DNA from 3 places in the Pseudomonas xantholysinigenes genome. Region 3 is predicted to be linked to each of the others. Evidence: predicted binding sites of a transcription regulator. Region 3 holds the regulator's gene; each other region holds the start of a gene.
The links. Region 3 encodes FliA, which starts transcription of late flagellar genes. Its sites were predicted from a motif close to CTAAAGTTTNNNNNNNNNNNGCCGNTAA; they were not measured.

Region 1: motA (flagellar motor stator protein MotA) is a predicted target of FliA. The motif match lies at 2,435-2,462, and genes of this name have one in related genera.
Region 2: HU772_RS05685 (flagellar protein MotY) is a predicted target of FliA. The motif match lies at 2,723-2,750, and genes of this name have one in related genera.

The regions. Positions count from the first base shown of each region.
Region 1 covers NZ_CP077095.1:5,007,248-5,011,776, reverse strand. Annotated here, with positions in the region: gene rhdA (thiosulfate sulfurtransferase) at 7-816, opposite strand; gene HU772_RS22370 (HDOD domain-containing protein) at 861-2,396, opposite strand; gene motA (flagellar motor stator protein MotA) at 2,527-3,378, shown strand; gene motB (flagellar motor protein MotB) at 3,382-4,392, shown strand; gene HU772_RS22355 (molecular chaperone Tir) at 4,497-4,529, opposite strand, start outside.
Region 2 covers NZ_CP077095.1:1,239,420-1,243,948, reverse strand. Annotated here, with positions in the region: gene HU772_RS05695 (hypothetical protein) at 1-317, shown strand, start outside; gene HU772_RS05690 (argininosuccinate synthase) at 369-1,586, opposite strand; gene HU772_RS05685 (flagellar protein MotY) at 1,715-2,686, opposite strand; gene pyrC (dihydroorotase) at 2,817-3,863, shown strand; gene rnt (ribonuclease T) at 3,923-4,529, shown strand, end outside.
Region 3 covers NZ_CP077095.1:3,860,663-3,865,191, forward strand. Annotated here, with positions in the region: gene HU772_RS17095 (chemotaxis protein CheA) at 1-194, opposite strand, end outside; gene HU772_RS17100 (protein phosphatase CheZ) at 207-995, opposite strand; gene HU772_RS17105 (chemotaxis response regulator CheY) at 1,014-1,388, opposite strand; gene fliA (RNA polymerase sigma factor FliA) at 1,492-2,232, opposite strand; gene fleN (flagellar synthesis regulator FleN) at 2,229-3,062, opposite strand; gene flhF (flagellar biosynthesis GTPase FlhF) at 3,177-4,490, opposite strand; gene flhA (flagellar biosynthesis protein FlhA) at 4,502-4,529, opposite strand, start outside.

The DNA of each region.
Region 1 (4,529 bases), 1.1 Mb from region 3:
GTGTCCTTAAACTTCGACGGGCGTGTCGGGGTGGTTGCCCCATTCGCCCCAGGAGCCGGCGTAGCCCTTGACCCGTGGGTAGCCGAGGGCTTTGGCCACGAGGTAGGTGAAGCCGGAACGGTGGTGGGTCTGGCAGTGGGTGATCACTTCCTTGTCGGGGGTGATGCCCAGGTTTTGCAGCACTTCGGCGATGTCCTTGCGGATGCGCAGGTGGTCGTTGAGGTCCATGCCGGCGGTCCACTCGAAGTTGATCGCGCCGGGGATGTGCCCACCCTTGGCCGCCAGCACTTTCTCGCCGCTGTATTCCAACGGCCCGCGGGCGTCCCAGATGACCAGGTCGGTGGCGCCCAGGCGGCTTTGCAGGTACTCGCGGGTGGCGGTGGGTTCAGCATGCAGGTGCAGGCTCACCGGGCCACCGACGGCGTCCGGGGTATCGGTGGACAGTTTGTCCGCCGGCCAGGCCTGGATGCCGCCGTTCAGATAGTGGTATCCCTGGTGGCCGATCACGTCGAGTAGCCAGATGAAGCGCCCGGCCCAACCGCCGCCTTCATCGTCGTAGACCACGTAGACCGCGTCGTCACGGTGGCCGAGTTCGCCGAACAGTTTTTCCAGGTCGGCGCGGGCCGGCAGCAGGCCCGGGGCCGGGGGCTGGCCCAGTTGGGTGCGTTTCGGATCGACGAAGCGAGCCCCCGGGATGTGCCCGCTGCCATAGCGGTTGGCGCTGGTCAGGTCGACCAGGATCAGCCGTGGCGAATCCAGGCGCGGCAGCAGATCCTCGGGTTCGATCACCAGGGGCAAGCCGGAAAAGTCAGTCATCCACGGTCTCCAGGGTGGAAAGAGGGGCGATTGTAGCGCAAGGGTCAGCCGTTGCGGATGGCAAACACGGCCAGCGCTCGCTCGATGCATTGCGCGGTTTTACCGAATGCTTGCACGCTGACGTCGGCCAGGGGTTTGCCGTCCTGATCGGCCACCGCGAGCATCAGCACCTGTTCGCCGACCGCCAGCGAGCGCAGCAACAGATGCTCGCTGCGAAAGAACGCGCGCAGCGGCGCCGGCAGCAGGACGCTGAATTGGGCGTGATTGTCGGGTGTCAGGCGCAACTGGCCGGCCTTGCTCATCAGTTTTTGCAGCAGCTTGTTCTGGGCTACCGGCAAGGCAATAGTGGCGGCTTCCTTCGGCAGGCCAGCGGTCTGCTGCACGCGCAGGTAGTCGGTGGCCTTGTCCAGGCTCAACAGCATCACCCGCTGCATGCCGCAGGCCAGCAAGGCATCACGGGCTTGGCTGGCCAGGTGCACACCGTTGCTGAACGGGCTGGGCTGGGCCAGCAAGGTCTGGCACAGCGCGCGCCAGCGGCCGAGGTCTTCGGTGCTGGGCGGTGGCGGCGTGAGCATGTCCGGGTGCGGGCGACGCTGATTCCAGGGCCAGATCAGCGCTTCGGCGGGGTGGAACAGGGCATGGCGGGCATGATGGCGGGCACTGGCCGCAGCCTGCTGGTGAACCTGCTGCTGGACATCGTCGAGGCTGGTCTGCAGGTACAGCGCGGTCAGCAACTGCCAGCGCAGCAGGTGTGGATTGTCCCAGCCGACCTGGGCGGCCAGGGCCAGGCCGTTGGCCAGCAACACGGTATTCGGTGGCTGGTTGAACCAGCGGCGCAAGGCCGGCTCGTCGTCCAGGCGCTGTTGCTGGACGAGCGGGTCCTGTTCGCGGGCGATGTTCAGCACCTGGGCCAGTTGTTCGCGCTCTTCGAGCAGCAGGCGATAGCCCTGGATGACCCACTCGGGCAGCCGCCAGTGTTCAGCAAGGCTGCGGCAGAGCTGCATCAGGCGTACCCCGAACAGCGCCTGCTCGACCTCGGCGGCGTCCTCGCCCTTGTGGATAACCCGCAACTCCCAGGTGTCGAGCAGCTTGGGATAGGCCAGGGCCAGCGGCCACATCGGCGAGAGGAACAACAGGCTGCCCCAATGGATTTCCTGCCACAGCCTGGCCAGGCGGCTGGCGAACAGGCCGTTGGCCTGCTGCGTGGCATGCTGGCTGATCAACAGGAACTGGCGCAGCACTGGCGGAATCTCCTCGCCGGGCAGCGCCGGCAGGCGCGCCAGCAGTTGGCTGGTGCGGCCCAGGCCCAGACGGTTGAGGGCGACTTCCAGGCTCTCGGCCGGCTCTGCCTGGCTGGCGTTGGCCGAGTGGTTGGCCTCGCGCATCACGCACAGTACCAGCGCGGGGCTATCCTGCATCAGTTCAGCGATGTCGCGCAGGGACCGACGGCTGTCGTTGATGGCCTGCAAAACACGGTCATGGCTTTCTTTTGGCACCGGTACCCGAATCCCGTCGAGCAGCTTTACCCAGGCCTCTAGACTCGATGGCGGCTGACTTGGCACCTTGGTTTCAATTGGCATATTGACATCAGTCCGAACTGGCTTTTCGCAATGAGTGGCTATAGTCTGGCGCAGTTCTGCCGATAAGTAGAAGAAGAGTTTTCAAGCTTCCGTCCCCCATCCTGACCACGACAGCAAGTGCTTCCAACTTATGGCTAAAATTATCGGCATCATCGTCGTATTCGCGAGCGTGCTCGGCGGCTACGTGCTTTCCCACGGCAAGATCGCGGCCCTGATCCAACCGTTCGAGGTGCTGATCATCGGCGGTGCGGCCTTCGGCGCGTTCCTCCAGGCCAACCCTGGTTACATGACCATGCATGTGATCAAGAAGTCGCTGAAGATGTTTGGCACCCGTTTCACCCACACCTTCTACCTGGAAGTGCTGGGCCTGGTGTACGAGATCCTCAACAAGAGCCGTCGTGAAGGCATGATGGCCATCGAGGGCGACATCGAGGACGCGGCGGCCAGCCCGATCTTCGCCAAATACCCTGCGGTACTCGGCGACGAGCGCATGACCGCGTTCATCTGCGACTACCTGCGCATCATGTCCACCGGCAACATGGCGCCCCATGAGCTCGAAGGCTTGTTCGACATGGAGCTGCTGAGCATGAAGGAAGAGCTCGAACACCCGTCGCACGCGGTCACCGGTATCGCCGACGGCATGCCCGGCTTCGGTATTGTCGCGGCGGTACTGGGTATCGTGGTGACCATGGCTTCGCTGGGGGACGGCGACCAGAAGGCCATCGGCCTGCACGTGGGTGCGGCGCTGGTTGGTACCTTCTTCGGTATTCTGGCCGCCTACGGCTTCTTCGGCCCGCTGGCCAATTCCCTGCGCCACGACGCCAAGGAAGAGCTGAACGTCTACGAGGCGATCAAGGCCTCGCTGGTGGCCTCGGCCTCCGGCATGCCGCCGTCGCTGGCCGTGGAGTTCGGGCGCAAGGTGCTGTTCCCGGCGCACCGTCCGAGCTTCGCCGAGCTGGAACAAGCAGTACGCGGTCGCTAAGCCATGGAGAACAACCAGCCTATCATCGTCAAGCGCGTCAAGCGCTTTGGCGACGGCCACCACGGCGGCGCCTGGAAGATCGCCTTCGCCGACTTCGCCACGGCGATGATGGCGCTCTTCCTGGTGCTGTGGCTGATGTCCACCGCCACGCCCGAGCAGAAGATCGCCATCGCCGGCTACTTCAAGGATCCGATCGGCTTCTCCGAGAGCGGCACGCCCTACATCATCGACCTGGGCGGTTCGCCGCAACTGGCGCCGGAAAAGACCATCAACCCGGAAGTGAAGTCCGAACCGACGCCCGACACCAGCCTGCAGCTGGACAAGGACAAGGTCGAGACCATGGCCGAGCAGGTCGAGCGCGAGCGTCTGGAACTGTTGCTGCAAGAGCTGCAGAACAAGGTCGAGGAAAACCCGCAACTGCAGAAGTTCAAGGACCAGATCCTGTTCGAGATTACCCAGGATGGCCTGCGTATCCAGATCATGGACGCCGAGAACCGGCCGATGTTCGACCTGGGCAGCGCGCGTCTGCAGCCGTACTTCGAAGACATCCTGCTGGCGATGGCCGATACCATCAAGGCGGTGCCGAACAAGATCAGCATCAGTGGTCATACCGACGCCAAGCCGTATAGCGGTACGGGCGACTTCGGCAACTGGGAGCTGTCCGCCAACCGCGCCAACGCCGCGCGTCGGGCGCTGGTGGCCGGTGGCTATCCGGACGAGCAGGTGGCGCGGGTGGTCGGTTATGCGTCGTCGTCGTTGTTCGACCGGGCCAACCCGTTCAACCCGGTGAACCGGCGAATCGACATCATCGTCCTGACCAAGAAGGCTCAGCGCGACATCGAAGGCGAGCAAGGCACGCCAGGGCAGACCCCGCCGGCGGAAGCCACACCGCCTGCCGGCGCGGCGCCAGCGCCAGGGGCAAGTGATGCGCCGATGCAGCCCCGCGAGCTGCGCCAGAAGCTGAACATCTTCGAGGATGGCGTGTTGAAGATGGATGAGTCCAAGGACCAGTAAGAAAGCTGTGGGCGCCAGCCTTGCTGGCGAACCCAGGGGACGCGGCGGATGGCACCGGCCGCGCCGGTGTTCGCCGGCGAGGCCGGCTTCTGCGCGAGGTTGGATCAGAACCCCCGCCTGATCTTGGCCTTGAGATC
Region 2 (4,529 bases), 2.6 Mb from region 3:
AGCCAGGCGCCGGCTGCACGCCTCCTTCCAGCCCGATGCCACTACACGAAGCGAAGCCGCCGCAAAAACACCGCCCCCCCCCCAAAGCTGCAATGAAGTCGGCGCGGCGCAAGCAAAGCCCAATGGTCATCGCCATCTCTGGCCAGGAAAGCCGCAAGATGATCGAGAAGCATGTCCTGCGCATGATCGAGCACCCATCACCCACCACCCGCCGCTGGATCCTCTACAACCTGGATGCACGCGTGTGCATACAGCTCTCGGTGAAACCCATGCCCGAACATGCAGCGCCAGCGCTGGATGGCAAACGGAGCGGCTGAAACGCGGGCAAAAAAAAACCGGCCAATGGCCGGTTTTTTGTCAGAGCGCGCTTAGAGCAGCGAGCGCCCCTTGTTGGCCGCGATGCGCATGCGCAGGGCATTGAGCTTGATAAAGCCCGCCGCGTCAGCCTGGTTGTAGGCGCCGCCATCTTCCTCGAAAGTCGCGATGTTGGCATCGAACAGCGAGTCGTCCGACTTGCGACCGACAACGGTCACATTGCCCTTGTACAGCTTCAGGCGCACAACGCCGTTCACATTGACCTGAGAGGCGTCGATCATCTGCTGCAGCATCAGACGCTCCGGGCTCCACCAGTAACCGGTGTAGATCAGGCTGGCGTACTTCGGCATCAGCTCATCCTTCAGGTGAGCGACTTCGCGATCCAGGGTGATCGACTCGATGGCACGGTGCGCCTTGAGCATGATGGTGCCGCCCGGGGTCTCGTAGCAGCCGCGCGACTTCATGCCGACGTAGCGGTTCTCGACGATGTCCAGACGGCCGATGCCGTTGGCGCCGCCGATGCGATTGAGGTCGGCCAGCACGGTGGCTGGGCTCTTCTCGACGCCGTCGATGGCGACGATGTCACCGTTGCGGTAGGTCAGCTCGATGTAGGTAGCCTGGTCTGGCGCGTTCTCCGGGGAGACGCTCCAGCGCCACATGTCTTCCTCGTGCTCGGTCCAGGTATCTTCCAGGACACCACCTTCGTAGGAGATATGCAGCAGGTTGGCGTCCATCGAGTACGGCGACTTCTTCTTGCCGTGGCGCTCGATCGGAATCCCGTGCTTCTCGGCGTAGTCCATCAGCTTCTCGCGGGACAACAGGTCCCACTCACGCCATGGGGCGATGACCTTGACGCCGGGCTTGAGCGCATAGGCACCCAGCTCGAAACGCACCTGGTCGTTGCCCTTGCCGGTAGCACCATGGGAAATAGCATCGGCGCCGGTTTCGTTGGCGATCTCGATCAGGCGCTTGGCGATCAGCGGACGGGCGATGGAGGTACCCAGCAGGTACTCGCCTTCATAGACGGTGTTGGCGCGGAACATCGGGAAGACGAAGTCACGCACGAATTCTTCGCGCAAGTCGTCGATGTAGATTTCTTTCACGCCCATCGCCTGGGCCTTGGCGCGGGCCGGTTCGACCTCTTCGCCCTGGCCGAGGTCGGCGGTGAAGGTCACCACTTCACAGTTGTAGGTGTCCTGCAGCCACTTGAGAATCACCGAAGTATCAAGGCCGCCGGAATACGCCAATACGACCTTTTTTACGTCCGCCATGCCATCACTCCACGGGGTTGTACGGAAAGCCGATGATTCTACCGGCCTTGCCGAAATATTTACAATGGGGCGACAGCTTGTGACGACAAAGCGACAGGAATTGTCGAGAGCGCGACCCGTGGTCGCACTCAGGATTTCGCCGGGGCGGGCTGCGCGGCGGTGGCAGCAGGTGCTGACGGGGAAGCTGCAGGTGCCGGAATAGAGGCCGGTGCTGGTGCTGCCGGTTTCTCCACCGGTTTCTCGACGGGCGTCACGCGCTCGAGCTGGATGTTCACCCGGCGATTGCGCGCGCGGTTGGCGGCGCTGTTGTTCTTGGCCAGCGGATAGCGCTCACCGTGGAAACGCACGGTGATCTGCTCTTCCGGCACGCCGTGGGCCTTGAGGTACTCGGCCACCGCCAGCGCCCGCCGACGCGAGGTATCGCGGTTGGTCAGGCGATTGCCGCTGTTGTCGGAGTGACCATTGAGTTCGATGTGGTTGACCGTCGGATCGGCCTTCAGGTAGTCGAGCAGCACATCCAGGCGCGCACGCGCCGAGCCGTCCAGCTCGATCCCCCCCCCAGGGAAACCGACCTGGGTCTGGCGGATCTGGTCATAGTTCATTGGCAGTAGCTTGGCAGCGCACAGCTGGTAGTCGCCGTAGGCCTTGGCGAAGCTGACCGGCATCACATGCACTTCCATCGGCCTACCACCTTCGCCCCGATAGTTGCGCACCACGGTGCTGCGGCCATCGAGCAGGCCATTGATCAGACGGCTGGCCTGGCCTTGGCTGGAAGTGAACAGCACGCCCGTGCGGGCCATCTGCACCGCGCCGAGGTTTATGTCGCCGCGCCCCGGCTGCCAAGGCGCCGCCGCGGCCAGCAAGGTGGCGGAACCGGCCCCCAGCACATTGCTGTCCGAGCGCAGCTGGAAGGTCGGCTGCTCACCGGCGCGGCGCACGAACTCGCCACTGCCGAAACCGTCGATCGGCTGGATCAGGCGACATTCGAACTGGTCCCCCTCGACTTTCCAGGCAACGTTCTCCACGCGGGTCTGGAAGGTCAACGCGCCGGCCGGCAGGCTGGCGACAAGGGTGAACAGGGCTAGGTAACGCTGGCGCACGGGCGGCTCCACAGATTCTGACGGCTTACCTCAAGGCTATCGGACGCCTGCGGGAAAACTTGATAGCCGTGCTCGACAAGGGGTTTTCCGGTAGCATTGAGGTCTGAGTTCGACCCGCCTGGAATTCCCAATGTCCGATCGCCTGACCCTCCTGCGCCCCGACGACTGGCACATCCATCTGCGCGATGGTGCCGTCCTGCCACATACCGTCGGTGACGTGGCGCGCACCTTTGCCCGTGCCATCATCATGCCCAACCTCGTGCCGCCGGTGCGCAATGCCGTCGAGGCCGCTGCCTACCGCGAGCGCATCCTTGCCGCACGCCCCGCCGGCAGCCGCTTCGAGCCGCTGATGGTGCTGTACCTCACCGACCGCACCAGCGCCGACGATGTCCGTGCCGCCAAGGCCAGCGGGATCGTGTACGCCGCCAAGCTCTACCCGGCCGGCGCCACCACCAACTCCGACTCGGGCGTGACCAGCATCGACAACATCTTCCCGGCGATCGAGGCCCTGGCCGAGACCGGCATGCCATTGCTGGTGCACGGTGAAGTCACCCGTAGCGAGATCGACGTGTTCGACCGCGAGAAGCGCTTCATCGACGAGCACATGCGCCGCCTGGTCGAACGCTTCCCGACGCTCAAGGTGGTGTTCGAACACATCACCACAGGCGACGCCGCGCAGTTCGTCAGCGAGGCCCCGGCCAACGTCGGCGCGACCATCACCGCCCAGCACTTGCTGTACAACCGCAACCACATGCTGGTCGGCGGCATTCGTCCGCACTTCTATTGCCTGCCGATCCTCAAGCGCAACACCCACCAGGTGGCGCTGCTGGATGCGGCCACCAGTGGCAATCCGAAGTTCTTCCTCGGCACCGACTCGGCGCCACACGCCAAGCACGCAAAAGAAGCCGCCTGTGGTTGCGCCGGCTGCTACACCGCCTACGCCGCGATCGAGCTGTACGCCGAGGCGTTCGAGCAACGCAATGCCCTGGACAAGCTCGAAGGGTTCGCCAGCAAGCACGGCCCGGACTTCTACGGCCTGCCACGCAACACCGACACCATCACCCTGGTGCGCGAGGAGTGGAAGGCGCCTGAAAGCCTGCCGTTCGGCGACACCACCGTGGTTCCCCTGCGCGCTGGTGAAACCTTGCGCTGGCGCCTGCTGGAGGACAACGCGTGAGCGAAGACCTCTACGAAGACGATCAGGACAACTCGGTCAGCAGCGGCTCGCGCCACCCGATGGCCGAGCGTTTCCGCGGCTACCTGCCGGTGGTGGTGGACGTCGAGACCGGTGGATTCAACAGCGCCACCGACGCCCTGCTGGAAATTGCCGCGGTGACCATCGGCATGGATGAGAAGGGTTTCCTGTTCCCCGAACACACCTACTTCTATCGGGTCGAACCCTTCGAAGGTGCGAACATCGAGCAGGCCGCCCTGGAGTTCACCGGCATCAAGCTGGACCATCCGCTGCGCATGGCCGTAAGCGAGGACAGCGCGCTGACCGACATCTTCCGTGGCGTGCGCAAGGCACTGAAGGCCAATGGCTGCAAGCGGGCGATCCTGGTCGGCCACAACAGCAGCTTCGACCTGGGCTTCCTCAATGCCGCGGTGGCGCGCAACGATATCAAGCGCAATCCTTTCCACCCATTCTCCAGCTTCGACACTGCCACCCTCGCCGGCCTCGCCTATGGCCAGACCGTGCTGGCCCGGGCTTGCCAGAGCGCGGACATCGACTTCGACGGCAAGGAAGCGCATTCGGCGCGCTACGACACCGAGAAGACCGCCGAGTTGTTCTGCGGCATCGTCAACCGCTGGAAAGAGATGGGCGGCTGGCGCGATTTCAACG
Region 3 (4,529 bases):
TCCACCAGCTCGTTGAGCTGGAGGAAGCCGGCGCCCCCTTTTACAGTGTGGAAACCGCGGAAAATCGCATTGAGCAGGTCCGCGTCATCGGGTCGGCTTTCCAGCTCGACCAGTTGCTCGGACAGTTGCTCGAGGATTTCGCCGGCTTCTACCAGGAAATCCTGGAGGATTTCTTCATCGGCGCCGAAGCTCATTAAACGTGCTCCTTAAAAACCCAGGCTGGACAGCAGATCATCGACATCGTCCTGACTGGACACGACGTCTTCACGCTTATCGGCATGAATCTGCGGACCTTCACCCCGAGTCGGATGTTTTTCTTGATCTTTTTCAGCACGCAGCTGCTGGTGGTCATGTTCGATGCCGGCAAAGCGGTCGACCTGACTGGCCATCAGCACGAGCTTGAGCAGATTGCTTTCTACTTCGGTAACCAGCGCGGTCACCCGCTTGATCACCTGGCCGGTCAGATCCTGATAGTCCTGAGCCAGCAGAATGTCGTTGAGGTGCCCGGACACCTTGCGGTTGCCCTCGGCGCTGTGCGTCAGGAAACTGTCGACACGCTTGACCAGCTCACGAAACTCCGGCGCCGCCACTTCGCGGCGCATGAAGCGCTGCCAATCGGCGGACAGGTCCTGGGCCTCGGTCGCCAGCGCGTTGAGCACCGGCGTGCTCTCCTCCACCAGGTCCATGGTGCGGTTGGCGGCGCCTTCGGTGAGGCGCACCACGTAAGAGAGGCGTTCGGTGGCATCGGTGATCTGCGAGACCTCTTCGGCCTGCGGCATCTCCGGGTCGATCTGGAAGCTGACGATCGCGCTGTGCAGCTCGCGGGTAAGCTTGCCCACCTCCTGGTACAGGCCGCGGTCGCGGGTCTGGTTCAGTTGGTGGATCAGCTGCACGGCCTCGCCGAACCGGCCGCGCTCAAGGCTCTCGACCAGTTCCTGGGCATGCTTCTTCAGGGTTGATTCGAACTCACCCAGCGAGTTGTTGATTGACTCCATGGCGCCCCCTGACGTGACTCAGCCGTTGACGCGCTCGAAGATCTTCTCGATCTTTTCTTTCAGCGCCAGGGCGGTGAAAGGCTTGACCACATAGCCATTGACCCCGGCCTGGGCCGCTTCGATGATCTGCTCGCGCTTGGCTTCGGCGGTGACCATCAACACCGGCAGGTGCTTGAGACGCTCATCGGCACGAACCGCGCGCAGCAGGTCGATACCGGTCATGCCCGGCATGTTCCAGTCAGTTACCAGGAAGTCAAAGTGCTCACTGGTGAGCATCGGCAGTGCCGTGTTGCCGTCATCGGCTTCCTTGACGTTGGTGAAGCCCAGATCACGCAACAGGTTCTTGATGATCCGCCGCATCGTCGAAAAGTCGTCAACGATGAGGATTTTCATGTCTTTGTTCAATTAGACCTCCAAGCAGTCTTAAACGCGCTCGGCGCCGAGCGCGCAGTCAATCAATTCGGCACCACAAAAAACGACTGCATCGAACCTTGGCTCAACGCGCCCGCCATTCACCCAGACGGCTGCGCAGACGTGCCGCGCACTGGCTGTGCAACTGGCTGACACGCGACTCGCTGACCCCCAGCACCTCGCCGATTTCCTTGAGGTTCAGCTCTTCGTCGTAGTACAGCGCCAGGACCAGGCGCTCGCGCTCCGGCAGGTTGGCAATGGCATCGGCCAGGGCGGCCTGGAAGCGCTCGTCCTCCAGATCTCGCGATGGCTCCAGCTGGCCGCTGGCTCCGTCCTCGTGCAGCCCTTCGTGTTCGCCGTCCTGCAGCAGGTCGTCGAAACTGAACAGGCGGCTGCCCAAGGTGTCGTTCAGAATCCCGTAGTAATCATCGAGACTCAATTGGAGTTCGGCAGCAACCTCGTGATCTTTAGCGTCGCGACCGGTCTTTGCTTCAACACAGCGAATCGCATCGCTGACCATGCGCGTATTGCGATGCACCGAACGCGGTGCCCAATCGCCCTTGCGCACCTCGTCGAGCATGGCGCCACGGATGCGAATCCCGGCGTATGTCTCGAAGCTGGCGCCCTTGCTGGCGTCGTATTTGTTGGCGACTTCCAGCAGACCGATCATGCCAGCCTGGATCAGGTCCTCGACCTGGACATTGGCCGGCAGCCGCGCCAGCAGGTGGTAGGCGATGCGCTTGACCAGCGGCGCGTAGCGTTCAACCAGCTCGTACTGGGCGTCCTTCGCCGCCTTGCTGTACATCTTGAAACCGCTCGCGTTCATAGCACGGGCCCTGCGCTGGTGGGTTGCACCAGGCGCTCGACGAAGAACTCCAGGTGACCGCGCGGGTTGGCAGGCAGCGGCCAGCTGTCGACCTTCTGCGCAATGGCCTTGAAGGCCAGCGCGCACTTGGACCGAGGGAAGGCCTCATAGACCGCCCGCTGCTTCTGCACGGCCTTGCGCACGCATTCGTCGTAAGGCACGGCGCCGACGTATTGTAGGGCGACGTCGAGGAAGCGATCCGTGACCTTGGTCAACTTGGCGAAAAGGTTGCGCCCTTCCTGCGGGCTCTGGGCCATGTTGGCCAGCACGCGGAAACGGTTCATGCCGTAGTCGCGGTTGAGCAGCTTGATCAGCGCGTAGGCGTCGGTGATCGAGGTGGGCTCGTCGCAGACCACCAGCAGCACTTCCTGGGCGGCGCGCACGAAACTGACCACCGACTCGCCGATCCCTGCCGCGGTGTCGATCACCAGCACATCGAGGTTGTCGCCGATCTCGCTGAAGGCCTGGATCAGGCCGGCATGCTGCGCCGGCGCCAGGTGCACCATGCTCTGCGTGCCGGAGGCCGCCGGGACGATGCGCACACCACCCGGCCCCTGCAACAGCACGTCGCGCAGCTCGCAGCGGCCCTCGATCACATCGGCGAGGGTGCGCTTGGGCGTGAGCCCCAGCAGAACGTCGACATTGGCCAGGCCCAGGTCGGCGTCCAGCAACATGACCCGGCGGCCGAGCTCGGCCAGCGCCAGGGACAGGTTCACTGAAACGTTAGTCTTGCCGACGCCACCTTTGCCACCGGTCACGGCGATCACCTGTACGGGATGCATGCTACCCATGTCTGTTCTTTACCTTGTCTCGCTTGGACCCAGGCCACATGAGGGGCTGAACATTCAAGGCCACGGTCCGGCCGGGCAACCCCATGATGTAGGTACTTTGCACAGTATTCACCCTCAACCCGCGCGCTTGCCAGGGTTGTGGTACAGATCAGCGAACATGTCGGCCATGGCCTCGTCGCTGGGCTCGTCCTGCAACTGCACGCTCACCGCGCGGCTCACCAGCTGGTGCTTGCGTGGTAACTGCAGGTCGTCGGGAATGCGCGGGCCATCGGTCAGATAGGCCACCGGCAATTCATGACGGATGGCCAGGCTCAGCACTTCGCCGAGGCAGGCCGTTTCATCCAGCTTGGTCAGGATGCAACCGGCCAGGCCACAGCGTTTGTAGCTGTGGTAGGCGGCGGTCAGCACCTGTTTCTGGCTGGTGGTTGCCAGTACCAGGTAATTCTTCGCGGCGATGCCACGCCCGGCCAGGGTTTCCAGCTGCATGCGCAAGGCCGGGTCGCTGGCCTGCAGGCCAGCGGTGTCGATCAACACCACGCGCTTGCGCAGCAGCGGCTCGAGGGCCTGGGCCAGCGACTCGCCCGGATCGACATAGGTGACCGGCACGTTGAGGATGCGCCCCAGGGTCTTGAGTTGCTCCTGGGCACCGATGCGGAAACTGTCCATGCTCACCAGCGCCAGGTTGTGCGCGCCGTACTTGAGCACGTAGCGCGCGGCCAGCTTGGCCAGGGTGGTGGTCTTGCCCATGCCGGCCGGGCCGACCATGGCGATCACGCCGCCCTCTTCGATCGGCTCGATCTCGGGCACGTCGATCATGCGTGCCAGGTGCGCCAGAACCATGCGCCAGGCGTGGCGCGGTTCTTCGATTTCCGCGGTGAGTTCGAGCAGTTCGCGGGCCAGGCCGCCGGACAGGCCCAGGCGCTGCAGGCGACGCCAGAGATTGGCCTGCTGCGGCTTGCTGCCCTGCAGTTGGCTCCAGGCCAGCGAACCGAGCTGGACCTCGAGCAGCTCGCGCAGGCCGTTGAGCTCGAAACGCATGGCATCGAACAGGCGCGGGTCGACCGCCGCCGGGGCCGAGGCTGCCACCGGGGTAGGCTCATCGACCTGCGGCTCGATCAACGGCTCGGAGGCGGTCAGCGACTGACCGGCGAACAACTGGCGGTTGCCGCCCTCGCTCGCCTCGCCACGGCCGCTCAGCTCGGCCTGGGCGGTGACGATGCGCGACTGGGTCTTGCGCAGCTCGTCCTCCAGCTCGACATTGGGCACGCGCGGGGCCAGGGCGGACAGCTTGTAGTCCAGCGCAGCCGTCAGTTCGACACCGCCAGCGATGCGCCGGTTGCCGATGATGGCGGCGTCGGAGCCGAGCTCATCACGGACCAGCTTCATGGCCTGACGCATATCGGCGGCGAAAAAACGCTTAACTTGCATAACCCACTACCTCAGCCATTGGGGCCCACGGTGGCAACG